Regions from separate parts of the Candidatus Pelagibacter bacterium nBUS_29 genome, predicted to be linked through region 3. Evidence: riboswitches for the same ligand, from Rfam matches in the RefSeq annotation. Region 3 holds a riboswitch; each other region holds the start of a gene.

Region 1 (9,981 bases), 260 kb from region 3:
CTCTCCTAGAGATATATAGACCACTTAATACTATAATGAAAAGACCAAGATAAGTCCAATTATCAGGAAGTTCATGGAAGAAATAATAACTAATAATGATATTAGTGATAATCTCTGTATAGCCTAAAGGAGCTAATTTAGAAGCATCAGCATATTTGAGTGATAAAATGATAAAAAGATGCGCTACAGAGGCTATAAGGCCGATTATAGCCATCATGATCCACTCATTTGGGGTTGGATTAACCCACACTGAAGGCAAAAACACACTAATTATCGCTAACCCTACTACACCAGTAAATAAAAGCGTTAAAAGCGAATTATCTGAAGTACTTAACTTTCTAGTTATTACTAAATAGAAGCCATAACAAACACCGCAAGCTAGAGCTGCTAAAGTGGCTAAATTAACATCTATGAATCCTGGCCTGATAACAATTAGAGTCCCTAAAAAACCTACAAGCACAGCTGACCATCTTCTAATACCAACTTTTTCACCAAGAAAAAATGGGGATAAAGCAGTGCATGTTATTGGGGCAACAAATGCAAGTGTTAATGCTTTAGGAAGTGAAATTACTGATATTGAATAGAAGAAACATAAAGTTGAAAAAGCAAGAATTATTCCTCTGACAAGCTGAAGCTTAGGTCTTTTGCTCCAAACAAGGGTTTCTCTATAAAATAAAACCATTAAAGAAAGCGTGAAAACAACAGTGAAGAAATATCTAGCCCAAGTTATTTGAAAAACATCCATTGTAAGACTTAGATGTTTAGCAATTGCATCCATTACCGGAACAATCATCCAAGCAGTAGCATTTAATATTATTGCCTTCATTCAAGAAGGATACTGCTTAATAGAAGTATTTTAAAGCAAAGAATAAGGTGATTGGTATAGTTATAAATGACATGACTGTTGATACAACGATCATACTCGCAACACTATCAACAATCTTTTTAGGAGAATACATTGAGCCGACTAGGTATGTTAATACAGCACTTGGCATCGCGCATTGAATTAATAAAACCCCTGCAGCAAATCCAGATAAATTAAAAAACTTTATTATCATATAACCAATTACTGGACCAATTATCACTCTTCCGATTGATGATATGAATGCAGATTGAAATGAAAAAACTTTAAATCTTGTTAACGCTATTCCTAACGACATAAGAATTAAAAAAATAGCTGTATATGTAAGCATCATTGTAAGATTAACGATGTAAACTGGTGACTCAATTTCAAAATAAAGAAATAATACTGAAATTATTATCGCATAAAAAGGTGGATTTTTAATTATTAGATCAAGATCAAACTTTCTGCTTGCTAAAAAAACACCTAAAGTAAAGTGGAATAAAATGACTAGTGAAGATATTGTTGCAGCTACACCTAAACCCTGACTGCCATACGCGAATAAGCAAATTGGTAAACCCATATTTCCTGTATTAGGTAAAATGAAAGGAGGTAATTCTCTAATAATTTCTTTTTTAAGAGCAAATAAAAAAACAATTCCTGTTAAAGCAAAACCATTGATAGCTAATAGAGCATACCAAAAATAATTTGTAAATATTTCAAAAGTAATTCCAGTTGTTGTTATTGAATAAAACACCATTGCTGGGGTACCAATATTTGCTGCAAAATTAGTAATGAAAGAAGTATCCAGTTTTGGATTTTTTTTACCTAAAAAATAACCAATGCCGACAATAAAAAAAACAGGAAATAAAACTTCAAAAAGTTTTAAGTAAATATCCATTAATTATACAATCTGATTAAAACTGGTGTTTTAAGAATATTTTTATTTTTCTTAAATATAGATAAACAGTTATTACAATTAAGTTCAGAAGTTTTATGAGTTATTATAACAATAGTAGCTTTATCATCTTTTTTATTAGGGGTTTGAATTAGCCTTTTTACAGATATATTATATTTAGCTAAACGGTTTGTAATTTGAGATAAAACACCTGGCTTATCTTTTACCTCAAATCTTAAATATAAAGAATTTACATAATTGTTAACATTATATGGTTTTAAGGATTTTAATTTATTAACAGAAACACCCAGAGGTTTTTTTATATTACCTCTTAAGATAGATAATAAATCAGACAACAATGCAGAAGATGTAGGACCTGGGCCAGCACCCTCTCCTTGTAAAATACTTTCACCAATAGGTTTTCCTTCAAGGATAACAGCATTCATTACACCGATAACGTTACCAATATAAGAATTTTTACTTACAAGGCATGGATGTACTGTTTCAAATAAATGACCATTTTTCAACTCAGATATTCCAAGAAGTTTAATTCTTAAATCTAATTGGTTTGCAATTTTAATATCTTTAAGATCAATTTTCTCAATTCCTTCCATTAAGCATTTGTGTTTAGAAATTTTACTATTAAATGATAATGATGATAAAATTCTAACTTTTGCGAAAGCATCAAAACCATTTAGATCTAATTTTGGATTTCCTGGTTCTGCATATCCAAGTTTTTGAGCTTTTTTTAGAACATCAGCAAAACTTTGGTTCGAATTTTCCATTTCTGAGAGAATATAGTTAGATGTACCATTTAAAATCCCATAAACTTTTGAAATTTTATTAGTAGCCAAACCTTCTTTAATTGATCTTAATATCGGAATTCCTCCAGCAACAGATGCTTCAAATTCTAGATTGACATTATTTTGTTCTGCAATTTTTGCTAATTCGTTACCGTGTTTTGAGATTAATGCTTTATTTGGAGTTATTACGTGAATTTTCTTTTTTAAAGCAGTCTCAACAACTTTTTTTGAAATCCCATCCGATAAACCTATAGCTTCAAACAAAATATCAACATTTGTTTTACTAAAAATATCTAACGGGTTTTTAAAAAATATTTTTTTATTAATTCTAAATTGTCTTTTTTTATTTATATTTCTAGCTGATATGGCTACAACATTAATCTTCTTGCCTGTTTTAAGCTCAATATCTTTTTTTTTAGTATTCAATTCATTAAGCAAATAAGAACCTACTTGTCCAAGACCTACTACAGCAATATTTATTGATTTTTTCATTGGTTTATATCCAGATATTTACTTTTTTTAGTATAGTCATCTATATAAATCTTATATTCGTCATAACTCATATTTGTTATGTCTTCTGACTTTTTTAATACTTCAGATAATTTTTTTTGATCTTCACTTTTTTTTACCACATCTTCTGTCCAATATTTAGAATCTTTGTTTAATGAACAATTATTTAAAATAAAAAAAATAAAAAAAATAAAGACTAATTTCATTATAAAGCTGTTTTAATTGGGAAATCAAATTTCATATTTAAATTTTGTACTGCTTGACCTGCTCCACCCTTAATCAAATTGTCTATAGCTGAAATTATTACAATCTTATTTTTGTATTTAGATTTACAAACAGAAATGAAACAATTGTTTGAGTTAATTACATCATTTGTACTTAACAGACTATTTGCTTCTAAAATTTTTATAAAATCATCATTCTTATAAAAATCTGTTAGTGTCTTAATTATTTTTGACTGAGTAACACCTTTTTCTAGATCAATATAAATAGTACTTAAAATACCTCGAAACATAGGAGTTAAATGAGGCGTAAAATTAAAACTTAATTTCTTTTTAGTGAATTTTCTTAACATTTGATCAATCTCTGAATTATGTCGGTGAAAGCCAACACCATAAGCACTTAAAGATTCATATAGGTTTTTATCTTTATATTTTTTATGGACAGCTCTACCAGCTCCTGAATAGCCAGATTTAGAATCCATTATTATATTGTTAACTTTAACTAATTTTTTTTTAAAAAGAGGAATTAAAGGTAAAAGTATTGAAGTTGGATAACAACCCGGACAAGATACAATCTGATATTTACCTATATCTTTTCCGTTAACTTCTGGAAGACAGTATATACTTTTCTTAATTAAATTTACTGCTCTGTGTTTTTGTTTGTACCATTTTAAATATTCTGATTCATTTTCTAATCTAAAATCAGCAGCTAAATCAATTAAAATGATATTTTTTGTTAAATGTTTTGAAATATCTTGCGCTTCTCCATTAGGTAATGCTGTAAAAACTACATCAACATCTTTTAAAAGTTTTTTATTAAATTTAATAATTTTTGGTAATTTTTTTCCTGAAAGAGATTTGTCATAACTAGAAATATTTTTTCCTACAGAACTATTTCCGCATAGAAATCTTATGTTTATAAATTTGTGTTTAATTAATAATCTAATTAATTGAACTCCAATATATCCAGTTGAACCAGCAACCAATGCATTAAGCTTAGGCATAATTTATTATAACAGTTTAAAATTAAAAAAGAATTATCTTTTAGAGAATTGGAAGCTTCTTCTAGCTTTTCTTCTACCAGGTTTTTTTCTTTCAACTGCTCTAGAGTCTCTGGTTGTAAGTTTTTCGGTTTTTAATGTAGATTTTAAATTTTCATCAAACATAACTAAAGCTTTAGAAATACCATGAACTAAGGCACCTGCTTGACCAGTTGGACCTCCCCCACTAACACTACATCTAACATCATAGTCAGTAGATTGTTTGATTATATCAAAAGGTCTAGTAATTTGAAGATGATGAAATTCACTTGAGAAATATTCATTGAATAATTTTCCATTTACATAAATCTTTCCTGAACCTTTTTTTAACCAAACTTTTGCAATTGAAGTTTTTCTTCTACCCGTTGCATACTTACTGTCTTTAAAGTCTAATTTTAGTTTAGGTGTTTTTGATGCTGTTTGAGTATTTTCCATATTAGTTTCTAACTAAGTTTTTGCTGTTTAATTTGCCTAACTCAATAATTTGAGGATTTTGTGCTGCATGTGGATGATCACTACCTGTATAAATTTTTAATTTAGTTAATTGTTTTCTGCCTAACACTCCACCAGGGAGCATTCTTTTAACGGCAAGCTTTAAAGTTTCACCTGGTTTTTTTTCGTGTAATTTCTCAGGTGTAGTCTCTTTAATTCCACCTGGGTGGCCAGTGTGTCTATAATAGATTTTATCCTCAAATTTTTTTCCAGTAAATTTTGCTTGTTCGATATTTTTAACTACAACAAAATCACCATGGTCCATATGAGGAGTATAAGTAGTTTTGTTTTTGCCACGAATGATTTTTGAAATAACAGTTGCTAATCTACCAACAACAGCATTAGTTGCGTCTATCTCGAACCATGATGATGTTACTTGGTCTTTTTTTACAAATTTTGTCATTGTGCCAGGATTAATACTATTATTAATTGCAAAGTCAATTTGATATTTGGCTTGCATTACAATACTTATCTGTTAAAAGGTTCAAGCCGATTTGATCCTATTGCGGGCATAAAACTGCTAAACAGGAATTTACACATCATTATCGGTAGGCATTTGAACTGTATTGTGCGCCTTACATTAAGTTAAAGCACTAAAAAAGGAGTAAAAATGAGTACAAAAAGAAATAATCCAGAAACTATCGCAATTCATGGTGGAGACTACAGAAGTGATACTGCAACAAATGCTGTAGCAGTTCCTATCTATAGAACTACATCATATCAATTCAATAGCACGGAGCATGCAGCCAACCTGTTTGCATTAAAAGAGTTTGGCAATATTTACACAAGAATCATGAACCCAACCAATGATGTATTGGAAAAAAGACTGGCGGCACTTGATGGTGGCTTAGCAAGTTTAACCGTTTCATCAGGACAAACAGCTTCAACTTTTGCAATATTAAATGTTGCTCAAGCTGGAGATAATATTGTTAGTTCAACAGATCTTTATGGTGGAACTGTATCTTTATTCACGCATACTTTAAGCAAACTTGGTATTGAAGTAAGATATGCTGACCCTTCTGATCCAAAAAACTTTGAAAAAGCTATAGATGATAAAACAAGAGCTTTTTATGGAGAAACTTTACCGAATCCATATTTAAGAGCTTTTCCTATCAAAGAAGTTTCAGATATTGGAAGAAAATACAATATACCACTTATTGTTGATAATACAGCTGCACCAGTAATTTGTAAGCCATTAGAACATGGGGCTGCTGTTGTGGTTTATTCGCTGACAAAATATATAGCAGGTCACGGAACTGTTGTTGGTGGAGCTTTAGTTGATGGTGGTAATTTTGATTGGACAGCAGATCCAAAAAGGCAACCTCTTTTCAACGAACCTGATGCTAGCTATGGAGGTGTAGTTTGGGGAAAAGCTGTTCCAGAACTTACAGGTGCTAATGTTTCTTTTGCAGTAAGAGCAAGAGTAACAATTTTAAGAGATCTTGGCTCAGCACTATCACCTGATAATGCCTTTGGCGTAATTCAAGGTTTAGAAACCGTAGCTTTAAGAATGAAACAACATTGTGAAAATGCTTCTAAAGTTGTTGATTATTTAAAGAAACATAAAGCGGTCGATAAAGTGATTTATGCTACTGAACATAATGATGAAATAAATAGTAGAGCTAAAAAATATCTTAAAGGTGGTTATGGTGCGCTAGTTGGCATTGAACTAGCTGGAGGTATTGAAGCAGGAAAAAGATTTATTGAGTCTTTGAAAATGTTCTACCATGTTGCAAACATTGGTGATGCTAGAAGCTTAGCAATTCATCCGGCAACAACAACACATAGTCAACTTACTGAAGATGAATTAGCTGCAGCTGGAGTAACACCTGGTTATGTAAGATTGAGTATTGGTTTGGAGCATATAGACGATATCATTGATGATTTGGATCAAGCTTTAGAGAATTCTTCTAAAGGTAAATTAAAAGCTGTTAGTTAATTTGAGTTTTATATGTCAACAAATAGAAACTAATTAGTTTTTTCCTCATACCTGGATATGTAGAGAAAATATAAAGTCGATAATATTATTAAAATAGAATTTATCTGGTGTAAAGATGCATAAATAATCTTTACTCCAGATAAAATAGTTAATATTCCTAACACAACCTGTAAAAACAAACTTATCCCAATAATTAAAATTGGTTTTCTAAATATTTTATTTGTCTCCTTAAAAATAGAAATTAACAGAAAAATATAAACTATCATAATTAGGTAAGCTAAATTTCTATGTAAAAATTGTACAATAGAAGGATTATCAAAAACAGAAATGTTTAAAAATTCAATCATTTTACTATCATCCGGAAAATAAGAAGCGCCCATTAAAGGCCATGTATTATAAATGGTTCCAGCATCCATACCTGATACAAAAGCACCAATAATTAATTGTATAAATAGCAAAACAAGAAAAAATTTAATAAAAAATAATTTAATAGAAATTTGATTAATTTGTAGTTTGGTCAATTTTAAGATATTCCAAAAAACCATTGAAAGGATAATAAAGGCTGTAAACAAATGTATGGATAATCTATAATGACTGACATCAATTCTATTTACCAAACCACTGGATACCATGTACCATCCTAAAAAACCTTGCAAGCAAACTAAAATAAAAATTATGCCATATCTTTTTACAACCCATAAACCATTTTTAATTGCAAAATATAGAAGCGGTAATAATGTAATCAAACCAATTAGTCGACCTAGTTGTCGATGAGCCCATTCCCACCAAAAAATTAGTTTAAACTCATCTAAAGTCATATTAAAGTTTTGTTCCTGATATTCCGGGATTGTCTTATAAAGATTAAAATAATCTATCCATTTATCACTTGTTAAAGGGGGAAGAAAACCTACAAATACTTCCCACGTTGTAATGGATAGACCTGAATTTGTTAATCTTGTTAGACCACCTACTAAGATAATCAAAATAATCAATGATAATAATATAAGTAACCAAATTTTTAATTGATAATTTATATGACTATTCGCACTGTACATGTGTAGATAAATATAATAATTATTAATTAATCCAATAAATTAAATGTCGCCTAATAACAAAAAAAAATTAAATATAATTAGAGTTAAGCTTGATAAACTTGATAATAAGCTTCTTTCTCTGATTAAATACAGAACAGGCCTAGTAAAAGAGGTGCTTAAGTTAAAAGAGTTTAAAAAAGAAATAGTTGACCAAAAAAGAATTAATTTTATCCTTAACAAAATTAAAGGAAAATCAAAAAAATTAAAAATCGATCCAAAAATCACTAATAGAATATGGAAAAATATGATCTGGTCATATATCGACTACGAGAGAAGAAATTTTAAAAAAAAATAATTACTTGCTATGTGGTGGAAGTTTTTTTTCCACAAAAGTTTCATGTTTTCTAGTTGCAGGATTATATTTTTTAGCAGACAGCTTTACTTTAGCTTTTTCACCACCAGCAGGTTTTTTAACATAATAAAAGAATGGACTGTCAGGTTTAGACTCTGGAACAAGTCTAACTTTTACGTGTGTTTTTTTAGCCATATTATTTTAAATTTTTTAAGTTTTTTACAATTTTAGAAATTTTAACTAATTTATTTCTTAAATTAACAGCTTTTATAGAATTATTTGCAATTTCGTCAAGTTCTAAAGACTCGCCTCCATTTAGGATCTTTTTTACACCATTAATTGTCATACCCTGTTCTTTAAGAAGAAATTTAACTTTTTTAAGAAGATTAATGCAGTTTTCATCATAATATCTTCTGTTTGAGTTTAAGATTTTAGGTTTAATTTGCTTAAATTGAGTTTCCCAAAATCTAATCGTATGAGTTGGTAGAATACCTTTTTTGTTAGTTTTTAGATTTAATATTTTTGCAACCTCGCCTATTGTTTTGTAAGCACTGTCAGATTTATCCATTATCTTTTAAATTTATAAATTCTTTAAATTCTTTTGATGGCCTAAACAACACAACATTTCTTGAAGAAATCATTTTAGTCTCTTTAGTTTTTGGGTTTCTGCCTATTCGAGATTTTTTTTGTCTAATAGAAAAAGTTCCAAATTTAGATAATTTTAATTTTTTTTCTTGTTTAATATTAGTGACAATTGTCGCTAGAAAATCTTCAATAAGGTTTTCAGAGATTTGTTTTGAAAAACCTAGCTGCATATATACTAAATTAACTAAGTCTTTTTTAGTTAAGTTTATTCTCATTAGTTTAAATATTTTGCTTAATCTTTTCTATCAAATTACCTTTTACAATTCTATGACAAACATCTAAAGAGTTTGAAAAACCAATATAATCAGTTCCACCGTGACTTTTTACGACCGGTGAATCAAGTCCAATGAATATAGCGCCATTATAAAGCCTAGGATCTAAACGTTTTTTAAACTTTCTTAAATTTGAGATATTTAACAAAGATGAGATTTTTCCAATTATTGATCCCGTCATAGCTTTTTTAAGTTCACTTGTAATAAAATTAGCAGTGCCTTCGGCAGTTTTTAAGGCTACATTTCCTGTAAAACCATCAGAAACAATCACATTGACCTCTCCATCCATTAAGTGATTTCCTTCTATATAACCTGAAAAATTATAATTTTTAGATTTCTTATCATTTAAAATTTGATAAGTTTCTTTGATAGTTTCATTTCCTTTTAGTTCTTCTGATCCAATATTTAGTAAACCTACATTTGGCTTATCGCCTGGATATAATGAAGTAAAAAGAGATGCACCCATTATAGAAAAATCTAATAAATTTTTAGAGCTACACTCAATATTTGCACCCAAATCCAATACAACACTCATACCTTTTTTGTTTGGCCATAAAGCAGACAATGCTGGCTTATCAATATTTTCTATCATCTTAAGATTAAGTTTTGAAATAACAAGTAAAGCTCCAGTGTTACCTGCTGATACTACAATATCTGCCTCTTTTTTTTTAACACTATCTATTGCAAGCCACATACTTGTATTTTTACCTCTTTTAGCTCCCTCTAGTGGGCTATCAGTACTTTTAACTACATCAGTTGTGTGGATGATTTTATAAAATTCATTATTAATTTTATCTCCAATTAGACTTATAATTTTATCTCTATCTCCAAAAATTTTATAAAAAACATTTTTATTCGATTTGTGATTTAGCAATATGCCATCAATAATTTTTTTAGGGGAGTTATCGCCGCCCATTGCATCTACTGCAACTTT
Region 2 (9,981 bases), 270 kb from region 3:
TAAACTTCGGGGTGACCAAAGAACCAAAATAAATGTTGGAATAAAACTGGATCCCCTCCTGTTTGCGCATCAAAAAAGGCAGTACCAAAATTTCTATCCGTTAAAAGCATTGTAATTGCACCAGCTAAAACTGGTAATGACAATAATAGTAAGAACGCTGTAACTAAAATAGACCAAGCAAATAAAGGCATTTTGTGAAGCGTCATGCCTGGTGTTCTCATATTTAAAATTGTAGTAATAAAGTTTACTGCGCCTAAAATTGAAGATGCTCCAGCCAAGTGTAAACTTAAAATAGCAAAGTCCATTGCAGGTCCTGGTTGCCCAGCTTTAGATGATAAAGGTGGATATATAGTCCAGCCTCCACCAACTCCTGTTTGACCTGGAGGGCCATCCATAAAAATTGAAAGTATTAATAAAATAAATGAAGTTGGTAATAACCAAAATGAAATATTGTTCATTCTTGGAAAAGCCATATCAGGTGCACCAATCATAATTGGCACAAACCAATTTCCAAAACCACCTATCATTGCAGGCATCACCATAAAGAAAATCATTATCAATCCATGACCTGTAACTAAAACATTATATAAATGATAATTACCACCTAAAATACCATCACCAGGATGCATCAATTCCATTCTCATTAAAACTGAAAACGCAGTACCAATTACACCTGCAACAATTGCAAATATTAAGTACATTGTTCCAATGTCTTTATGATTAGTTGAATAAGCCCAACGCTTCCAACCAGTTGGTGTGTGATGATCGTCGTGTGATGCTGTTTGTGTATACATATTAGTTACTCGCTAGTTTTATATTTTCGTTTTCTAATAACGGTTCTTTTGCAAATTTAATTTTTGCTCCTGTTAGCCATTCTGCATAATCTGCTTCTGATACAACTCTCACAGTAATTGGCATAAACGCATGTTTAATTCCACAAAGCTCAGAACATTGTCCGTAGTAAGTTCCAACTTTTTCAGCTTTAAACCATGTTTCATTAATTCTTCCAGGCACTGCATCTCTCTTAACACCAAAAGATGGTAATGCCCAAGCATGTAAAACATCATTTGCTGTAATTAAAACCTTCACTACTTTATTAACTGGAACAACAACTTCATGATCTACTGAAAGTAGTCTTGGTTGATTTTCTTTTAAGTCTTTTGTCTCAATCATATATGAGTCAAAAATAATATTTTCATCTGGATACTCATAACCCCAATACCACTGGTAACCTATAGCCTTAACCGTAACATCTGCTTTTGGAATAGTGTCTTGTTTGTATAGAATTTTGAAAGATGGTACCGCTATAACAATCAGAATTAAGCATGGAATTAAAGTCCACAACACTTCGATTGCAACATTATGTGTTGTCTTTGATGGGTTTGGATTTCTTGAAGCTCTAAATCTAATAGACACGTAAATCATCAAAAATAATACGAAGACACTGATTGCAATTATAATAGGTAGTAACAAATTATCATGAAAATTAACTATCTCCCTCATTGACTGGGATGCAGCATTCTGAAAACCTAGTTGCCAATCTTTTGGTTGATTAGCAAACGCGTTTGATGAATAAAAAATAGTTAGAAATATGTATAAAAATTTTTTCATTTGTAAACACTATATAGTTCGTCTTTTGTAAAATTACACTTTACTTTTCGCGACAAAATATCAATTTATTGCATAATTTATGATCGATATAGCTGAAATCACAGCTGTTTCTGATCTCAGTATGTTTTCATTGATTTTAATTGGCTGAACACCTTCAAATTTAAGAATCTGTTCTCTTTCCAATTCAGAAAAGTCTCCCTCCGGTCCAATTATTACACAAGTTGGCTTAGACGTTATTTGATCTGTATCAATTTTATTATTTTTTGAGTTTAAATCCGTAAATATTAAATCCATGTTTTTATTTTTCAAAAAAGATTCCAAAGATTGAGGGTCTTCGATTAAAGGAACGTTAATCCGATTAGATTGTTCGGTTGCTTCAATAATGACTTTTTCAACTCTCTCTTTATTAATCTTACGAACAATAGTTCGATCAAATATTATGGGTAAAAACTTTGTAACACCTAACTCTGTAGCTTTTTGAATCATAAAATTAAAATAGTTTGATTTAATGGGTGAAAAAGCAAGCCATAATTCTTTGGGGTTTTCTTTTTGTCTCAATTGATTGGTAATATTAAATTTAACGATACTTTTTGAAATACTTAAAATTTTTGCTTCCCACTCTCCGCTACTATTAAATAATGAAAAAACTTCATTTTCTTTAACTCTCATTACTTTACTCACATAATGAGATTGTGATTTATCAAGTGTAGCTGTTAAATTAAGTGATAAACTTTCACTATAAAATAATCTAATATTACTCATTAAGACAAGTTTAATTATGAAAAATATTAAAGCAATAATTTTTGATGCATACGGCACATTATTTGATGTCAATTCAGCAGCAGAAAAATGTAAAGAAAAAATTGGTAATAAGTGGGAAGGTTTTGCAAATTATTGGAGAACAACTCAACTAGAATATACTTGGCTTAGAAGTTTGATGAAAAGACATAAAAATTTTTGGCAAGTGACTGAGGATAGTTTGGATAAGTCAATGCAAGCTTATAAAATTGACCTCTCGATGAGAAATGAGTTGTTAGATCTTTATAAAATCCTTTCACCATTTTCTGAAGTTACAGAAGTTTTAAAATCACTTAAAGAAAAAAAATATAAACTAGCTATTCTCTCAAACGGCACACCCACCCTTCTCAATCAATTAGTTAAAAGTAATAATTTAGAAAATATTTTTGATGATATTTTTTCAATCGAAGAAGTAGGGATTTATAAACCAGACACAAAAGTTTACGATATGCCAATTAACAAATATCAAATTAAAAAAAATGAAGTTGCTTTTTTGAGTGCAAACACTTGGGATGTATCAGGTGGAGGAAATTATGGTTATAATTCTATTTGGGTAAACAGAAATAATAATATTTTTGATAAACTTGACTACCAACCAAAGTTGGAGATCAATAACTTAAAAGATCTGTTACCCAATATAAAATCTAATTAAAATTAAGCCTTATCTCCATAATCAGTCATATGTTTTGGAATTCTTTTATTTTTTCCATACATAAAATGATTTTCCATTTTTTCTCTATATTTACTTGCTGGAACAGTTAATCCAACTGACTTCTGCAACTTCCCTAATCAGCATTGAATTAGCTCCACAGCAAACACCGAGATAATTTATCCCTAAATCATTTGCCTCTTTTGCGAATTGACCTATTTCATATCTATTACAAAAATGTGGATCTAAAGCTGTTGGGAATGTTCTTCCATGTGGAGAAGGACAGCCACAATCGGCTCTGTCAGGCAAATTAAAAAAAGTTGGAAATTTTTCATTAGTTCTATATGGAATTGGTAAAGCACCTACATGACATTTGACTGCTTTTCTAATCTCCTTTAAGAATGGCAACATTGTTGCTGGTCCTCTAAAACAATTTAAGCCCACAACATCAGCACCTCTTTGTTCCAGCTCTTTACATGTATCTACTACAGACTTTCCATCTCTCATTTTGTTTTCACCCATTGGAGAAATTGTTAATACAGTTGGAAGATTAGCTTTCTTCATTACTTCAAGAGCTTTAAAAGCTTCTTCAGCATAATAAAAAGTTTCACCAATTAACATGTCCGCACCTTCATCAACTGCCCAACCAATCATTTCAGAAAACATGCCTTCAACTACTTTTTGGCCTTGCTTATCATCTTCCTTCCAAATATTTGAGTTAGAAATATTTCCAGCCATTAAATTTGGCTGAGATCCTTTAGGTGTATCCAAAGCAACCTTTTTTGCAATTTTTAAAGCAGAACGATTTAGCGGTTCAAGTAATTCTTCTTTACCTATAACTCGCATCTTTTCTCTATGTCCATTGTAAGTAAAGGCTTCAACAATATCAGATCCTGCATGTTGAAATTCTCTATGCAAATTTTCAAGAACTTCTGGATGATCTAAAGATACCATTGGCACAAATTCTCCAGATGCCATATATCCACGTTTCTCTATTTCAAATAAAAAACCTTCAGCACAAATCACAGGTCCTTTATCTAATCTTTCTTTTAGTATATTTGTTTTCATTTTTTCTCCAATACAGAGTTAAGAGGCTTAAACTTTGATACAAATCAAATCAATTTATTTTGAAATAGCTCTTCCCTCCATTAATTTGGAGAAAAGAAACTAATTAACCAAAGAGGGTAAAAATTAGCTCTTCTCTCCTTTTTAGTGCTTTAGCAAAATGCTGGGCGCACAATACGGTTCAAATACCCGATTTTAATTTGAGAAAATTTCAAAAAAAAACCACCGGCTAAAGCGGTGGTTGAAGTGTCGCTTTAGCAGGATTTTTAAAGCGCTCTGCAATTTAACTTAAATCAGCGCTAATCAATACAATCACAAATAAACAATGTTGTCAAAAGAATAAGCTTTATCTTATTCTGTTTTCTTCAAAGTTTTTATTAAGTTTTAATGAGATAGTTTTAGTATTTCTTTTATTCCAATCAGAAAAAGATTTCAAAATAGGAATTACTGATAAGCCAAATTCAGTAAGTGAATACTCTACTTTAGGAGGCACTACTTGATGAACTTTTCGATTAACAATACCATCTATTTCTAACTCTTTAAGTTGCTTAGATAACATTTGTTGAGTGATAGTTTTTAATACTTTCTTTAACTCATTAAATCTTACCCTCTTTTTGTGAAACAGTGTAAATAGAATTCTTATTTTCCACTTACCGCCAAGAAAATATATAGCTCTTTCAGCTGGGCAATTAATTAATTCTTTCATATCTACTTAAATAACTATTTTATTTTAATTATCAAGGTATGTTTATACATACTAGTATGATTATTTTGCGTACTTGCATAATTTACAACAAATCATTAATTATGTTCGATATTAATCGAAAGGGTAAATATGACTAAAGGACAGAGTGCTGGCAATGGACCAATTGCAGTAGAAGTTGAAAAAGATAAATCTTATTATTGGTGTTCATGTGGACAATCAAAAAAACAACCATTTTGTGATGGATCACATAAAGGAACTGATTTTACTCCATTAGCATACAAGGCAGAAGAAACAAAGAAAGTATTTTTTTGTGCGTGTAAACAAACTAACAATGCACCATTCTGTGATGGTTCACACAATAAATAAATTATGACAAATATATTAGATTTAGTAGCAAGGTTTTTTATTTCACTTATTTTTTTATTAAGTGGAATAAATAAAATTGGAAACTATGAAGGAACTGTTGGTTGGATGGAGTCCTTAGGTATGCCTGGTATTTTTTTAATCCCAGCAATCATATTAGAAATCGTTGCTTCAATACTAATAATAACAGGATATAAAGTTAAAATTTCAGCAGCTTTGCTAAGTGTATTTTGTATAGCCACTGCGATTATTTTCCATAGTGATTTAAGTGATCAAATGCACTTTATTTCATTTATGAAAAACATTGGTCTTGCTGGAGGATTTTTATTTCTTGTTGTTAATGGAGCTAAAGATTTTAGTCTTGATAAAAAGTTTGGAAATTAAATGTCAAATATAGAAGTAAGTAAAATTATAGACCCTATTCCAGCATCAGATGGTGCTGGAGTAAAATTAAAAAGAAGTATTGGTGTTGAACCAAATTACTTTGATCCGTTTTTAATGTTGGACGAATTTGGATCAGAAAATAGTGAAGATTATATTGCAGGTTTTCCATCCCACCCTCACAGAGGAATTGAAACAGTCACCTATATGTTAGCTGGAGATTTTGAACATAAAGATAGCACTGGTGGCGAAGGTAGAATGACTGCGGGAGATGTTCAGTGGATGAAAACAGGAAGTGGAATAATTCATTCTGAAATGCCAGCAATGAAAGAAGGTAAGCTTCATGGTTTTCAATTATGGGTAAATATGCCTGCTAAATTGAAGATGAGTAAGCCTGAATATATTTATATTGATGCAGATAAAATGAGTGTTCACAAAGATGGAGATAAACAAGTTAAAGTCATAGCTGGTAAATATGAAAATGCTGAAGGCCCTGTCAAAGGTCATAATGTTGAACCAGTTTATTTTGATGTTGAATTAAATAAAGACAAAGAATTCAATTTTAAATTACCATCAACTCATAATAGTTTTATTTATTTGATTAATGGTGAAATCGAAATAGGCAAAAATAAACATGATAATGTTAAAGATAGTACTTTAATACTATTAACTAGAGGTGAGGATTTAACTGTAAAAGCAAAATCAGATGCTAAGTTTTTAGTGATTTCAGGAAAGCCAATTAACGAAGAAATTGCAAGAGGCGGACCCTTTGTAATGAATACTAAAGCTGAAATCTTGCAAGCAGTACAAGATTATCATAATGATACATTTGTAAAATAAATTATGAAAGCTGTAGAAATTAAAAAAAATGGTGGGCCTGAAGTTTTAGAGCTTAAAGATATTACTCTAGATAAGCCAGGCACGGACCAGGTAACAATAGAACAAAGAGCTATTGGTCTTAATTATATAGATACTTACCACAGATCAGGTTTATATCCTTTAAAAATGCCAAGCGGTTTGGGTTTGGAGGGTGCAGGTGTTATTACTGAAGTTGGAGACAATGTAAAAGATTATAAAATTGGTGATAAAGTTTCTTATGCTGGTATTCCATTAGGATCTTATTCAACACACAGAAATTACCCAACAAAAAATCTTGTAAAAGTACCAGAGGGTATTGATCTTGAGGTTGCAGCAACTTTGATGACAAAAGGTTTAACTACATTTTATTTATTACATAAAACATTTCCCGTAAATTCAGGACAAACAATTCTTTATCATGCAGCAGCTGGAGGAGTTGGTCAAATATTTGGTCAGTGGGCAAAAAGTTTAGGCTGCACAGTTATAGGTACTGTTGGTTCAGATGAAAAAATAAATATAGCAAAAGAAAATGGCTACGATCATGTAATTAATTATAATAAAGAAGATTTTGCAAAAAAAGTTTTAGAAATTACAGACGGTAAAGGTGTTCCTGTAGTTTATGACGGTGTAGGTAAAGACACTTTAGATGGATCTATTGAATGTTTGACAACAAGAGGAATGATGGTTTCATTTGGAAATGCATCAGGACCATTGTCAGATATAAACGTTCCTAAAATGCTTCAGCCAAAAGGTTTATATCTTGTAAGACCTGCTATGCAGCAATATCTATCTACTAAAGAAGAGCTAGATGAAGCATCTAAAGTAATGTTTGAAAAAATTAGTTCTGGAAAAGTTAAGATAAAAATATTTAAAAAATATAAATTAGATGAAGCAGTTCGGGCTCACCAGGATTTAGAGGGAAGAAAAATTTTAGGTCCTGCAGTAATTATTCCTAACTAACATCCACATCCATATCAGCCATATGCAATTTAAGTGCATTAGTTGAGATATGAATTTCTCTAATAAAGAAAAGAATTGAAATTATCATAGATAAACAACAAGAGCCAAAAATTAATCTTGCAATAAATATTTCATTTAAATAAAGGCCTAGTACGGTCATCATATTGAACAAAAATCCAAAAGCAGCAAACATAATAGTCCATCTCAAAAGAGTAATTCTTCCACTTAGGTTTATAAATTGTTTTTTCCACTCATGAGGAATATGGTTTTCGTAAACGTGTTCATCATGAAGTTCTCTAATAAGCTTACTAAGTGAATGAAATCTATTACTATAGATGCTCATTAGCAAAGGAATAGCTGGAAACATTAGTGCTGTAACTGTGTAATCTATATTCATACGAATCAATTTGATTATGAAACTAGCCTTTGTTATTTACAAGTAAATTATGAACCAAATAAAGCTATTTATTGAGCTCACAAGATTAGGAAGGCCTATTGGTTTTATGCTTTTGTTTTGGCCATGCCTTTGGGGGCTTACAATAGTTTACGATTTAAATTTAGATTTATTAAATTATTTTTTTTATTCTGCGCTTTTTCTTTCAGGCTCAATATTAATGCGCTCAGCAGGATGTATAGTAAACGATATAGCAGATAAAAATTTTGATAAAAAAGTTGAAAGAACTAAAAATAGACCCATTGCATCTGGTAAAGTTTCTATAAAGCTTGCATCAGTATATGCTTTATTTTTATGTGGTGCTGCTTTTTTAGTATTAATCAATTTTAATAATTTCACGATCTTGATGGCTTTGATATCTATGCCATTGGCTTTTACATATCCGTTAATGAAAAGAATTACTTATTGGCCACAATTATTTTTAGGAATTACATTTAATTATGGGTTAATTTTAGCCTGGATTTCAATTTCAAACGAAATTTCAATAGTTCCAATTATATTTTATCTTGGAGCCATATTTTGGACACTAGGCTACGACACAATTTATGGGTTTCAAGATATTAAGGATGACGAGATAATAGGAGTAAAATCAACTTCAATAAAGTTTAAAAATGATCCAAAAAAATTTTTGTATATTTCATACTCTTTATTTATTTTATCCTTGTTTCTAGTAGGGATATTAATGCAATTTAAAATCTATTATTTTTTATTTATGATAATACCAACTCTGCACCTATTAGTATTTCAAGTTAAAAAATTAAATACTGGATTATCTAATGACTGTTTAACTAAATTTAAAAGTAATAATTTGTTAGGGTTAATAATTTTTATCAATATTGTTATTGGAAAATTAATATAATTAAAATGATAAAATCAAAAATATTCAAAAGACTTTATCAAGATTATACAAAAAAATTTATTGGTAAAATTTTATTAGCTGCTTTTTTTTCTATAATAGTTGCTTTAAGTACTTCGGCAACAGCTTGGCTTTTAGATCCAGCAATAGAAAAAATATTCATTAACAAAGATCAAACCTTAATTATCTTAATTCCACTTGCAATTATTATTGCCTTTAGTGCAAAAGGTATTTCTCTTTATTTTGCAAAACTTATTATGATTAATGTATCTGAGGAAATTAAAAAAATTTTACAAACAGATATGTTAAAATCTTTTATTAGGGCTGATACTGAAATTATTGAAAGTAAACACTCTGGTAAATATATTTCAAATTTAAATTTTGATGTAAATCAAATCACAAGAATGTTAGCAGAAGCATTTCTAAGTATTTTCAAAGACGGTCTTACATTAATAGGATTACTTTGTGTGATGTTTTTGCAAAACTGGAAGCTTTCCTTAATTGCAATTATCATGATTCCACTTGCCTCTATCACTGCAAAAATTTTAGGAAAAAGAATGAGTAAAATTTCAACTCAAGCACAAGAAAAATCTGGGGATTTAAATAGATATTTGATTGATCTTTTTAAAAATCATAAGATTATTAAGATTTTTCAAAGAGAAAATTATGAAGAAAATAGATCTGAATCATTTGTTAATGATTTGAAAGAAAAATCTGCAAAAATTTCAGCTGTATATATTAGATCAGCACCAGTGATGGAAATATTAACAGGTATAATGATTGCAATTTTGATATTTTATTCTGGAAAATTGATCATTAGCGGTGAGATTGCGATAAATAATTTTTTTTCATTTCTTGCAGCAATGATGCTAGCTTATCAACCTGTAAAAACACTTACTAAAGTTAATATTTCAATATCACAGGGTTTTGCTGCTGCAGAAAGAATTCTACCAATTATAGATATTGAAAATAAAATTAATTTCAATGAAGATAAAGATAGATTGGTAATTTCAAATGGAAATATAATTTTTGAAGATGTTGACTTTACCTATAAGTCCAATCTGAATAATAAGGTCCTTCAAAATATTAATGCAAAATTTACTGGTGGTAAAATGACCGCGTTAGTTGGTCATAGTGGATCTGGTAAATCAACATTATTGAACATGATACCAATAATTTATGCCCCAACTAATGGTGCTATACATATAGACAATCAAGATATATCAGAATTTAATTTAGCATCTTTAAGAAGTGAAATATCCATTGTAGATCAAAACACA
Region 3 (9,981 bases):
AAAAAACACCATGAGATCAAAACTTCGATAAACCATAACGAAGAAAATTGTAAAAGTTATCAATTAATAAAAAGTGTATTAAATGAAAATTCCAAAGGAGTTTATCAAGGTAAAATTTATGTAGCCTCTAAAGCTCAAAAAACTGATGGCTATCAGCTAAGTAGAGCACTATTGCTTAATGATAATGTGGAGTTTAATGCAAAACCTGAATTAGAAATTTATGCTGATGATGTAAAATGCTCTCATGGATCAACTTCAGGTAATATAGATGAAAACTCTATTTTTTATTTAATGTCTAGAGGTCTAAGTCATGCTCAGTCAAAAAAACTATTAACAAATGGATTTTTAAATGAGGTTGTCGAAAAGATTACAAATGAAAGTGTAAAATCCTTAGTTAAAAAATTAACAGGCATTCAAGAATGATCATAAATAATATAAAAAAAGAATTTCCAATTTTTGATGAAAAAATTCAAAATAATGATCTAGTTTATTTAGATAGTGCAAACTCCTCACAAAAACCAAAAGTTGTAATCGATAGAATAAATGAATTTTATACAAAGCAATTTTCCAATGTAGGAAGAAGTGTTCATTTTCTTGCTGTTGCTGCTACTAATTTATATGAAGGGACAAGAAGCTCTGTTCAAAAATATATTAATGCAAAAGATAAAAATGAAATTGTTTTTACAAAAGGTGCTACAGAGGCACTTAATTTAGTTGCAAATACTTTGGGTCAAAATTTTCTTCAAGAAGGAGACGAAGTACTTATTACAGAACTAGAACATCATTCTAATTATGTTCCTTGGCATTTTTTAAGAAAATCAAAAAATATTAAAATTAATTTTGCAGAAATTAATGAAGAAGGTGAAATCACACTAGAAGAAATAGAAAAAAAATTGACACCTAAAACAAAGGTAATTTCAATCACACATTTATCAAATGTTACAGGTGCTATTTTACCAATTAAAGAAATAACCGAGCTTGCTCACTCTAAAAACATAGTAGTTGTAGTCGATGGTTGTCAGGGCGCACCTCATTTAAAACTAGATATGCAAGATCTTAATTGTGATTTTTATGCTATTTCATGTCACAAAATGTATGGTCCAACTGGGTTGGGTGTTTTGTATGGAAAGAAAAAATGGTTAGAGGAGTTGCCGCCATATCAAGGAGGTGGTGGCATGATCAAAGAAGTTAAAAAAGATATGATTTCTTACGGTGATTTACCTAATAAATACGAAGCTGGTACGATGGCTACGGCACAAGTTATAGCATTTGACCAATCCATTAAATTTTTAGAGAGTGTTGGAATAGACAATGTTATGAAACATGAGGCAGAATTAGTTGAATATGGTCAAGATCTTTTACAAAAAAATAATTCTGTTAAATTAATTGGAAGCCCTAAAGACAAAGGTGGGGTTTTATCTTTTACTATTGAAGGTATACATCCCCATGATATTGCAACTATTTTAGATGAAGATGGTGTTGCTATAAGAGCAGGACATCATTGCTGCCAAATATTACATGATAAATTAAATATACCTGCTAGTGCACGGGCATCAGTTGGAATATATAATACAAAAGATGATTTAGATAAGCTTAACGACTCAATTAAAAACTGTAAAAAAATATTTAATTTAAAATGAATTTAAAAGAATTATATCAAGAAATAATATTGGAACATGGTAAAAATCCAAAAAATTTGAGGAAGACTGATGGTTTCAATAAAGATGCCAAAGGTAACAATCCTTTATGTGGAGATAATGTTCATGTTTATTTAAAACTTAATGGACAAATGATAGTTGAAGATATTTCTTTTGAAGGAAGTGGATGTGCTATTTCAATGGCGTCTGCATCTATTATGACAGATTTAATTAAAGGTAAAAACGAAAATGAAGCAAAAGAAATTGTCGAAGATTTTTTAGGGATGATTAAAGAAAACCCTGAACTTAAATCAGAATATCTAGAAGAAGATGAAAAAACAAAACTAATGTGTTTATCTGGAGTAAAACAATACCCAATGAGAGTAAAATGTGCAACTTTATCATGGCACACATTAGTCTCAGCTTTTGAAAATAAAAAAGATCAAGTAAATACGGAGAATTAAGATGACAAAAAAAGAAAAAATTATTGAAGAGATCAGAAAGATTTATGATCCAGAACTGCCTGTAAATATTTATGAACTTGGTTTAATTTATGATGTTCAAGTCGAAAATGATAATTTTGCAAAAATTAAAATGACATTAACTACACCCAATTGTCCAGTAGCAGAAAGTTTACCCAAGGAAGTCAAAGATGGTGCTATGCAAGTTGAGGGAATAGATGATGTTGATCTTGAATTAGTTTGGGACCCACCGTGGAATAAAGATATGATGTCAGAGGCAGCAAAATTGGAGCTAAATCTATAATGAACCCTATAATAAAACTAAGTGATAATGCAGCATTGAGAATTAAAGAAATTATGTCTAATGCTGAAAAAGACTCACTAGGTGTAAGAGTGTCAGTTAAAACAGGTGGTTGTGCTGGAATGTCTTATGTTATGGAATACACCAAGAAAGCTAATCCAAACGATGAAGTTATTGAAGAAAAAGGTGTTAAGGTATTTGTGGATTCTGCAGCAGTTATGTATCTCCTAGGAACTGAAATGGATTATAAAAAAGAGGAATTATCCTCATCATTTGTCTTTAATAACCCAAATGAAACTGAGCGTTGTGGGTGTGGTGAGTCATTTAAGATAGAGTAGGACGTATTGTCCTACTATTTGCATATCAGTATTGCATATCTTGCATATCTAGTGTAAGAATCACGTATGAACACATTTGAGTTTAAAAATCTTGTTAAAAGCCTTAAAAATTCTTTAAAGCAAAGAACTTTTTTTAAAGATCTTCGTAAAGAAGTAGAGACTGGTGCAAACGGCACGCAGGACTACGTTGTGAAAAAAGGTGTTAACAAAGATACAATCGCAACAACTAGACAGTAATTAATTACTAGCTACTATAATACATCTCAAATTCAACAGGATGAGGTGCATGTTCAAATTTGTGAATTTCTTCAAACTTAAGTGCAATGTAAGCATCAATTTGATCATCTGTAAATACACCACCTTGCGTTAAAAATTCTCTATCTTTATCTAAACTCTCCATAGCTTCTCTTAATGAGCCACAAACAGTTGGGATAGCACTAACTTCTTCTGGAGGTAATTCATATAAATCTTTATCAAATGATTCACCTGGATGAATTTTATTTTTAATTCCATCTAGGCCAGCCATTAGCATTGCTGCAAAAGTTAAATAAGGATTTCCAGAAGCATCCGGGAATCTTATTTCACATCTAGCACCGTTTTTACTTAATGTAATTGGTATACGACAAGAAGCAGATCTATTTCTTGCTGAATACGCAAGTAGTACAGGTGCTTCGAAACCAGGAATTAATCTTTTGTAACTATTTGTTGTTGAGTTAGCAAAAGCATTAATCGCCTTAGCATGTTTTAAAATTCCACCAATATAATGTAGAGCTGTTTCTGATAAACCAGCATATGCATCACCAGAAAATACAGGTGTATTTCCTTTCCAAATAGATTGATGAATATGCATTCCTGAACCATTATCTCCAGCAACAGGTTTTGGCATAAACGTAGCAGTTTTTCCAAATGAGTGGGTTACCATTTGTACAACATATTTATATAATTGAACATTATCTGCTTGATCAACCAATGTTCCAAAATACATTCCCAATTCATGTTGACTTGGAGCAACTTCATGGTGATGTTTTTCAACTTTAATTCCAACTTCTTTTAAATTTTTTAAATATTCTCCTCGCATATCTTGCTCACTATCAACAGGAGGTACGGGAAAATAACCACCTTTTACAGGAGGTCTATGACCCATATTTCCATTTTCATAAACTTTTCCAGAGTTGTATGGACCTTCTTTGCTATCTAAAACAAATCCGGTATTATTTGGGTCATTGCTAATTCTTACATCGTCAAACACAAAAAATTCTGGTTCTGGACCAAAAAAAGCTTTATCACCAACACCTGAAGATTTTAAATATTCCTCTGCTTTTTTAGCAGTTCCTCTAGGGTCTCTTTCGTAAGGGGATTTTTTAACAGCATCTAAAATATCACAGAACAGAATCAATGTATTATGAGAGGTAAATGGATCCATTTCCATTCTTGAAGTGTCAGGTTTTAAAATCATATCTGATTCATTAATAGCTTTCCAGCCTGCTATTGAAGAGCCATCAAAAAAAACTCCATCATCTAGCATTTCATCGTCAACAATAGTTACATCCATTGTTAGATGTTGAAGTTTACCTCTTGGGTCTGTAAATCTTAAGTCTACAAATTCAACTTCTTTTTCTTTTATAAATTTTAAAACATTTGCTGCACTCATTGTATCTCCTGTATAATTTTATAACTGCTAAATAACAAAATAATCTTGAAAAATATTGCTTATTTAATAAATAACACCTATGCAATTTTCACATAAGTGGTGTATTTATGCAATATTATTAAATAATTATTTACAGTGAACCCTTTATTAAAAAAAGAACCAGTCAAAAGAGCTGGAAAAACTATTAAAGATTTTGATCCAAATCTCAAAATTATTTGTTTAGAGCAAACAGCAAGAACAGCAAAGGATGCGGCTACAGCTTTAGGTTGCAATGTTGGGGCAATTGTTAAAAGTTTACTATTTAATTCAGGTAATGACTTTGTACTTTGTTTGGTATCAGGCGATAAAAGATGTTCTTTAAATAAACTTAAAAAAATTTTAGATGAAAAAGATGTGTCCATGGCCCATCCAAATGATGTTAAAAAAATTACTGGTTACACAATTGGAGGAGTTTCACCTGTTGGGCACCTAAATAAAGTAAAAATTTTTATTGATAGTAATTTAAATAGATTTAAAACGGTTTTCGCTGCAGCTGGGCACCCAAATTGTGTCTTTAGAATAGATTTTAGTCAATTAAAAATTTTAACTACCGGTGAAATAAAAGAGATAACAGAATGAGACAACCAAAATTAATAGATTACATCTTATTAACAACATTAGCTTTAATTTGGGCGTCAGCTTTTTTTAATATTAAGATTGCAACATATTCATTTGGACCCGTGACAATTGCTTTTTTAAGAGTTTTTTTTGGAGCAATTCCAGTTTTACTTCTTTGTTATTACAAAAATATAAAAATAGAAGCATTTTCAAAGGACTGGCATTGGTTTGCTATGATTGGATTTATCAACTTAGTAGCGCCATTTTTTTTAATAGCATATGGGGTAAAGTCTGTTCAAAGTAATTTAGCAGCGATATTAATGTCTACTACACCATTAAGCTCTACTGTTCTTGGACATTTTTTTACTAAGAATGAAAAGTTCAATTTGGTAAAAACATTTGGAATTTTAATTGGATTTTCAGGAATCGTATTTTTATTTTCTGATAATATCTTAATTGATAAAAATAATTTCAACTCAGCATTACTAATATTGCTCGGTTCAACTTGTTATGTTGTTGGTGGCGTTTTAACTTTAAAGATAAGTAAGAAAAAAAATGAAAATGTAACAGGGTCAATTTTAATTTGGGCAATTATAATTTTATTACCATTAATGAGTTTTATAGAGCAACCTTGGCAATCAATTCCACGAACTGACTCATTAATATCAGTTATATATCTTGGTATAGTGCCAACAGGCGTTGCTTGGTTATTAAGATTCAGAATTTTAAAAAACAATGGTTTAATTTTTCAATCACAAGTATCGTATCTAATACCAATATTTGGCACTATACTAGGATATATATTCTTGAAAGAATTAATAACGATTAAGGTTTTAATATCTCTAATAGCTGTCTGTATTGGTATCTATTTTGTTAAAAAAGCTGATAATAAAAAAACTATTTAACTGCAGCCATTGCGTTTATGTGTGCTGGCCTAGTTTCGCAGCACCCTCCTAATATCGTTGCACCGTTATCTTTAAATTTTTTAACAATTTCTCCAATTTTTTTAGGTGTAAGATCTTTTCTTTGTCCTAAGAATTCATTTGGATTACCATTAGATTTTGAGAAAGTTGAGGTGTAACCATTTTTGGGTTTAGTAGTTATAAACCCATTTATCTTAAAGCCAAAAGGAACATTTAAACTTTTTAGCTCCTCAAGATTAGCCTCATAGTTTTCAGGTGACACACATGAAAGCATAATACCAAGTAATTGTTCATCAATAATATTTTTAATATCTGAAATATTTTCACCACTCGGTAAATTTATACCTTCAGATATATGAATACCAATGAGATAAGGTTTATTAAATTCTTGAATTGCCTCTATTCCACACTTAAATTCTTTAATGCTACTCCATACATCAAAATAAAAAAAATCCACATAAGGATTTAATAATTTTGCCTGTTCATTAAAGTTTTTAATAATCTCTTCTTCACTTCTTTCATCTGCCTCGTAAGTTAAATTTTGAGGAGGTATTCCACCTGCTACAAGAATATTTGGAAATTCTTTTTTAACATCATGTGCGATTTGACCAGCTTTTTTATTTAAGTATTCAAATTTTTCCTCAACATTGTTATCTCTTAATCTTTTTCGTCTTGTTGTAAAAGTTGTTGTGACTATTACTTCAGCACCAGCTTTTATAAAATCCCTATGTGTATCAGATAAGAGTTGATGGTAATTTTCATCTAATATAGCGTTAGCACTCCATAATGTTCCGTTAGGTTTCATGCCTCTTGCTAGAAGTTCTTGGCCCATTCCACCATCTAGCACCCTTGTTTTTTTGAAAAAATTTAAATCCACTTTAGTCCTTACTTTTTTAGTACTTCAGCTTTATGCTAGGTGTACAATATAGTTCAACTACCTCGCTTATTGATTTTGTGGGAATTATTCTTTTTAGCAGTTTATGCCCGCAATAAGATCAAATCGGCAAAATTATTTATACTAATTATATTTGTATTTGTATATTATTTTTTTAATATAATTTTTGCGTTAAAAGAAAACGATCTACGTTCACCATTAATATTAAAAGGATAAGCAGTATGAAGTAAATAATTTGGAAAAATGATAAGTTCTTTAAGTTTTGGTACCACATTATATATACTCTTGCTTAAAAAACCTTTTTGTCCATTTATGAAATCTATAGTTCCATTTGTTTTAATCTTTTTATTCTTTACCATTTTATTGTTAGTCATATCTTTAGGTATTGTTAAGTAACCCACACCTGATAAATCTCCTTCATGGTAATGAATAGGGTTGTATTCACCTTTAAATTGTCGAACAACCCATAAATTTAAGATCTTAATTTCTTTTATATTCTTAATTTTTTCATTATTTAAAAATTTTGTAATATGGTTCTTTAATTCTTTTTCTAGATTTATTTTGACAAATTTTTCTGAAATTTTTAATTCTTTTTTAATTTGGCTTGCTAATTTAGAACTATAGTCAATTTTTTTTGATTTAGATTTTTCATTAAACTCATTATTTAGACATTTAAAAAATTTATTCGAAATTCTTGTTCTTCCAATTGTTGGCCCAAAAGGTTTAATATTTTTCATTGAATGTTTAGATATAGTAAATGTTAATTAAATCAAGATTATGGTAATAGCTTTAAACCCATCCTTATAGCCACAAATATGACCAATAAAGATGTAATTAAGGACAAGGTTTTATTCGATAAAAACTTAATATTTAAAAAATTACCAATTTGACCACCCATAAAGACTACCAAGAAAAGAGGCCAGAAATTTAAGAATTGATTTAAAACAATATCTTTTGTTAATTGTCCAGCCACTCCAAAAATAGAATTTATTAAAATAAATAAGGATGCAGTTGTAGCAATTTGTTTTGGATAACCAGCTTTTATTAAAAAAAGTATTGGACTTAAAAAGATACCGCCACCGATACCTACAATTCCTGAAATAAATCCTATGACACAACCAATAAGAATAGATATTTTTTTTGGGATTTGATTTATCTTAATTTTATTACTATCAAAAAATTTACTTCTATTTAATAATAGAATTCCAGCAATAGTTAAAATTATAAATAACAATATTTCAAATAATTCTTTTGAAATTGATAATGAAGCACCAAAAAATGCCAAAGGAACAGACCCCACTACGTAGGGTAAAAGAAGATTGAGACTAAAATTACCAGATTTTATATAATTTATTGAATTACCCGAAACCACAATGATGTTGCAACATAATGCCAATATTGGAATGATGTAAAAAGGAATTTCCCATATTAACATTAAAGCCAGATAAGTAGACCCACCTCCAAAACCAACACTAGAATATAATATTGATGTTATAAGAAAAAATATTGATAATATAATCATGCTTAAAAAATTTTATGAATGTAAATATTGCTTTATTGACTGTAACAGATACCAGAACATTTGATAATGATAAATCTGGAGCTATTCTTGTAGAAAAAATTAAAGAAGCTAACCATAAATTAATTGATAGAAAAATATGTAAAGACAACAAAGAAGATATTGTTTTAATTTTAAAAGATTGGATTAATAAAAAAGATATTGATGTGGTTATCACTACTGGAGGAACAGGGCTTACTGGAAGAGATATTACCCCAGAAGCAATAGAAGAGGTTGCAGACAAACAAATACCTGGTTTTGGAGAAGTTTTTCGAACAATAAGTCTTAAAACAGTAGGAACTTCTGCAATACAATCTAGGGCATGCGCAGTATTAGCAAATGGTAAATATGTTTTTGCTTTACCAGGTTCTTCTGGTGGTGTTATTGATGCATGGGATGGAATTTTAAAACATCAATTAGATATTAATCATAAACCTTGTAATTTTGTTGAGTTATTTCCAAGACTGAAAGAAAAATAATTATTTTTGATATTTTTCTTTCCACTCTGAATAAGGCATTCCATAAACATGTTCTCTTGCATCTGGATCAGATATAGTTTCACCTTTTTTTTCAGCTTCTTCTCTGTACCACCTAGACAAACAATTTCTACAAAAGTTAGCTAAATTCATTAAATCAATATTTTGAACATCTTTTCTTTCATCCAAATGTTTTAACAATCTTTCAAATGTTGCTGATTGAATTTCTATTTTTTTATTATCATTCATAAACTTACTATTAGTCAGTTATTTTATGAGCACAAGATGTAGTATTAGATGCAATCAAAAGTAGAATATAAAATATATTACAAATAGACTTTGATACAAAACCTTAGTTAACTATTCCCATGGCTATTAAGAAAAAAAAATAGCAAACTCAAAAACTAAGAAAAAAAAGGCTAAACAAGTCAAAGTTTCTAGAAAAAAAATCAAAACAAAAAAAAAAGTTGCTACAAAAACGTCTGCGACCAAGAAACGTTCTAAAATATCTACAAAAAAAAATAAGATCATAAACAAAAAAAATAGAGAGGTAAAAATAATGAGTACAGAAACAGTACAAGCTGGGAAGTCTCCTTTACTGGATACATCTCACTTAAAAGTAAAGTTTCCTTATAAAGAAAAATATGGAAATTTTATTGGTGGTAAGTTTGTTGAGCCTAAATCAGGTAAATATTTTGACAATGTAAGCCCAATTAATAATGAGGTTATATGTTCAGTTCCAAGATCTGATTCTAAAGATGTTGAATCAGCATTAGATGCAGCACATGCTGCATTTCCTACTTGGGGAATTACATCAATAACTGAAAGATCAAATATATTACTTAAGATAGCTGATGTTATTGAAAAAAATTTAGAACTATTAGCTACCGCAGAGTGTTTAGATAATGGTAAGCCAATTAGAGAATGTATGGCTGCTGATTTACCGTTAGTTGTAGATCACTGGAGATATTTTGCAGGAGTGATAAGAGCTGAAGAAGGTTCTGTTTCTGAAATAAGTAACAGTGAATATTCCTACCATATACCTGAACCACTTGGTGTTGTTGGACAAATTATTCCTTGGAATTTTCCTTTACTAATGGCAACATGGAAACTTGCACCTGCGTTAGCTGCAGGAAATTGTGTA

Evidence for each region. A riboswitch is a leader RNA that binds a small molecule or an ion and turns the genes downstream of it on or off. The one in region 3 is predicted to bind S-adenosylmethionine.
Region 1: another riboswitch for S-adenosylmethionine. It lies ahead of ACIJYA_RS03160 (O-acetylhomoserine aminocarboxypropyltransferase/cysteine synthase family protein); the one in region 3 lies ahead of ACIJYA_RS04590 (homocysteine S-methyltransferase family protein).
Region 2: another riboswitch for S-adenosylmethionine. It lies ahead of ACIJYA_RS05945 (homocysteine S-methyltransferase family protein); the one in region 3 lies ahead of ACIJYA_RS04590 (homocysteine S-methyltransferase family protein).

The regions. Positions count from the first base shown of each region.
Region 1 covers NZ_CP172843.1:581,193-591,173, reverse strand. Annotated here, with positions in the region: gene ACIJYA_RS03195 (DMT family transporter) at 1-826, opposite strand, end outside; gene ACIJYA_RS03190 (AEC family transporter) at 843-1,742, opposite strand; gene ACIJYA_RS03185 (homoserine dehydrogenase) at 1,742-3,034, opposite strand; gene ACIJYA_RS03180 (hypothetical protein) at 3,031-3,258, opposite strand; gene argC (N-acetyl-gamma-glutamyl-phosphate reductase) at 3,258-4,277, opposite strand; gene rpsI (30S ribosomal protein S9) at 4,311-4,748, opposite strand; gene rplM (50S ribosomal protein L13) at 4,750-5,208, opposite strand; SAM riboswitch class V at 5,347-5,413, shown strand; gene ACIJYA_RS03160 (O-acetylhomoserine aminocarboxypropyltransferase/cysteine synthase family protein) at 5,416-6,744, shown strand; gene ACIJYA_RS03155 (COX15/CtaA family protein) at 6,774-7,799, opposite strand; gene ACIJYA_RS03150 (chorismate mutase) at 7,843-8,133, shown strand; gene ACIJYA_RS03145 (50S ribosomal protein L33) at 8,134-8,325, opposite strand; gene ACIJYA_RS03140 (MerR family transcriptional regulator) at 8,327-8,698, opposite strand; gene ACIJYA_RS03135 (integration host factor subunit alpha) at 8,691-8,990, opposite strand; gene plsX (phosphate acyltransferase PlsX) at 8,995-9,981, opposite strand, start outside.
Region 2 covers NZ_CP172843.1:1,106,768-1,116,748, forward strand. Annotated here, with positions in the region: gene ctaD (cytochrome c oxidase subunit I) at 1-794, opposite strand, end outside; gene coxB (cytochrome c oxidase subunit II) at 796-1,611, opposite strand; gene ACIJYA_RS05935 (RsmE family RNA methyltransferase) at 1,672-2,373, opposite strand; gene ACIJYA_RS05940 (haloacid dehalogenase type II) at 2,390-3,061, shown strand; partial or broken gene ACIJYA_RS05945 (homocysteine S-methyltransferase family protein) at 3,064-4,126, opposite strand; SAM riboswitch class V at 4,258-4,323, opposite strand; gene ACIJYA_RS05950 (winged helix-turn-helix transcriptional regulator) at 4,470-4,829, opposite strand; gene ACIJYA_RS05955 (CDGSH iron-sulfur domain-containing protein) at 4,959-5,195, shown strand; gene ACIJYA_RS05960 (DoxX family protein) at 5,199-5,576, shown strand; gene ACIJYA_RS05965 (pirin family protein) at 5,577-6,413, shown strand; gene ACIJYA_RS05970 (quinone oxidoreductase family protein) at 6,417-7,391, shown strand; gene ACIJYA_RS05975 (DUF2721 domain-containing protein) at 7,384-7,788, opposite strand; gene ubiA (4-hydroxybenzoate octaprenyltransferase) at 7,838-8,704, shown strand; gene ACIJYA_RS05985 (ABC transporter ATP-binding protein) at 8,710-9,981, shown strand, end outside.
Region 3 covers NZ_CP172843.1:839,392-849,372, reverse strand. Annotated here, with positions in the region: gene sufD (Fe-S cluster assembly protein SufD) at 1-423, shown strand, start outside; gene ACIJYA_RS04630 (aminotransferase class V-fold PLP-dependent enzyme) at 420-1,640, shown strand; gene sufU (Fe-S cluster assembly sulfur transfer protein SufU) at 1,637-2,101, shown strand; gene ACIJYA_RS04620 (SUF system Fe-S cluster assembly protein) at 2,103-2,402, shown strand; gene ACIJYA_RS04615 (HesB/IscA family protein) at 2,402-2,737, shown strand; gene ACIJYA_RS04610 (hypothetical protein) at 2,804-2,974, shown strand; gene glnA (type I glutamate--ammonia ligase) at 2,982-4,388, opposite strand; gene ACIJYA_RS04600 (YbaK/EbsC family protein) at 4,524-5,006, shown strand; gene ACIJYA_RS04595 (DMT family transporter) at 5,003-5,890, shown strand; gene ACIJYA_RS04590 (homocysteine S-methyltransferase family protein) at 5,883-6,785, opposite strand; SAM riboswitch class V at 6,794-6,857, opposite strand; gene ACIJYA_RS04585 (putative 2OG-Fe(II) oxygenase) at 6,950-7,540, opposite strand; gene ACIJYA_RS04580 (sulfite exporter TauE/SafE family protein) at 7,579-8,325, opposite strand; gene moaB (molybdenum cofactor biosynthesis protein B) at 8,340-8,840, shown strand; gene ACIJYA_RS04570 (DUF1244 domain-containing protein) at 8,841-9,086, opposite strand; partial or broken gene ACIJYA_RS04565 (aldehyde dehydrogenase family protein) at 9,397-9,981, shown strand, end outside.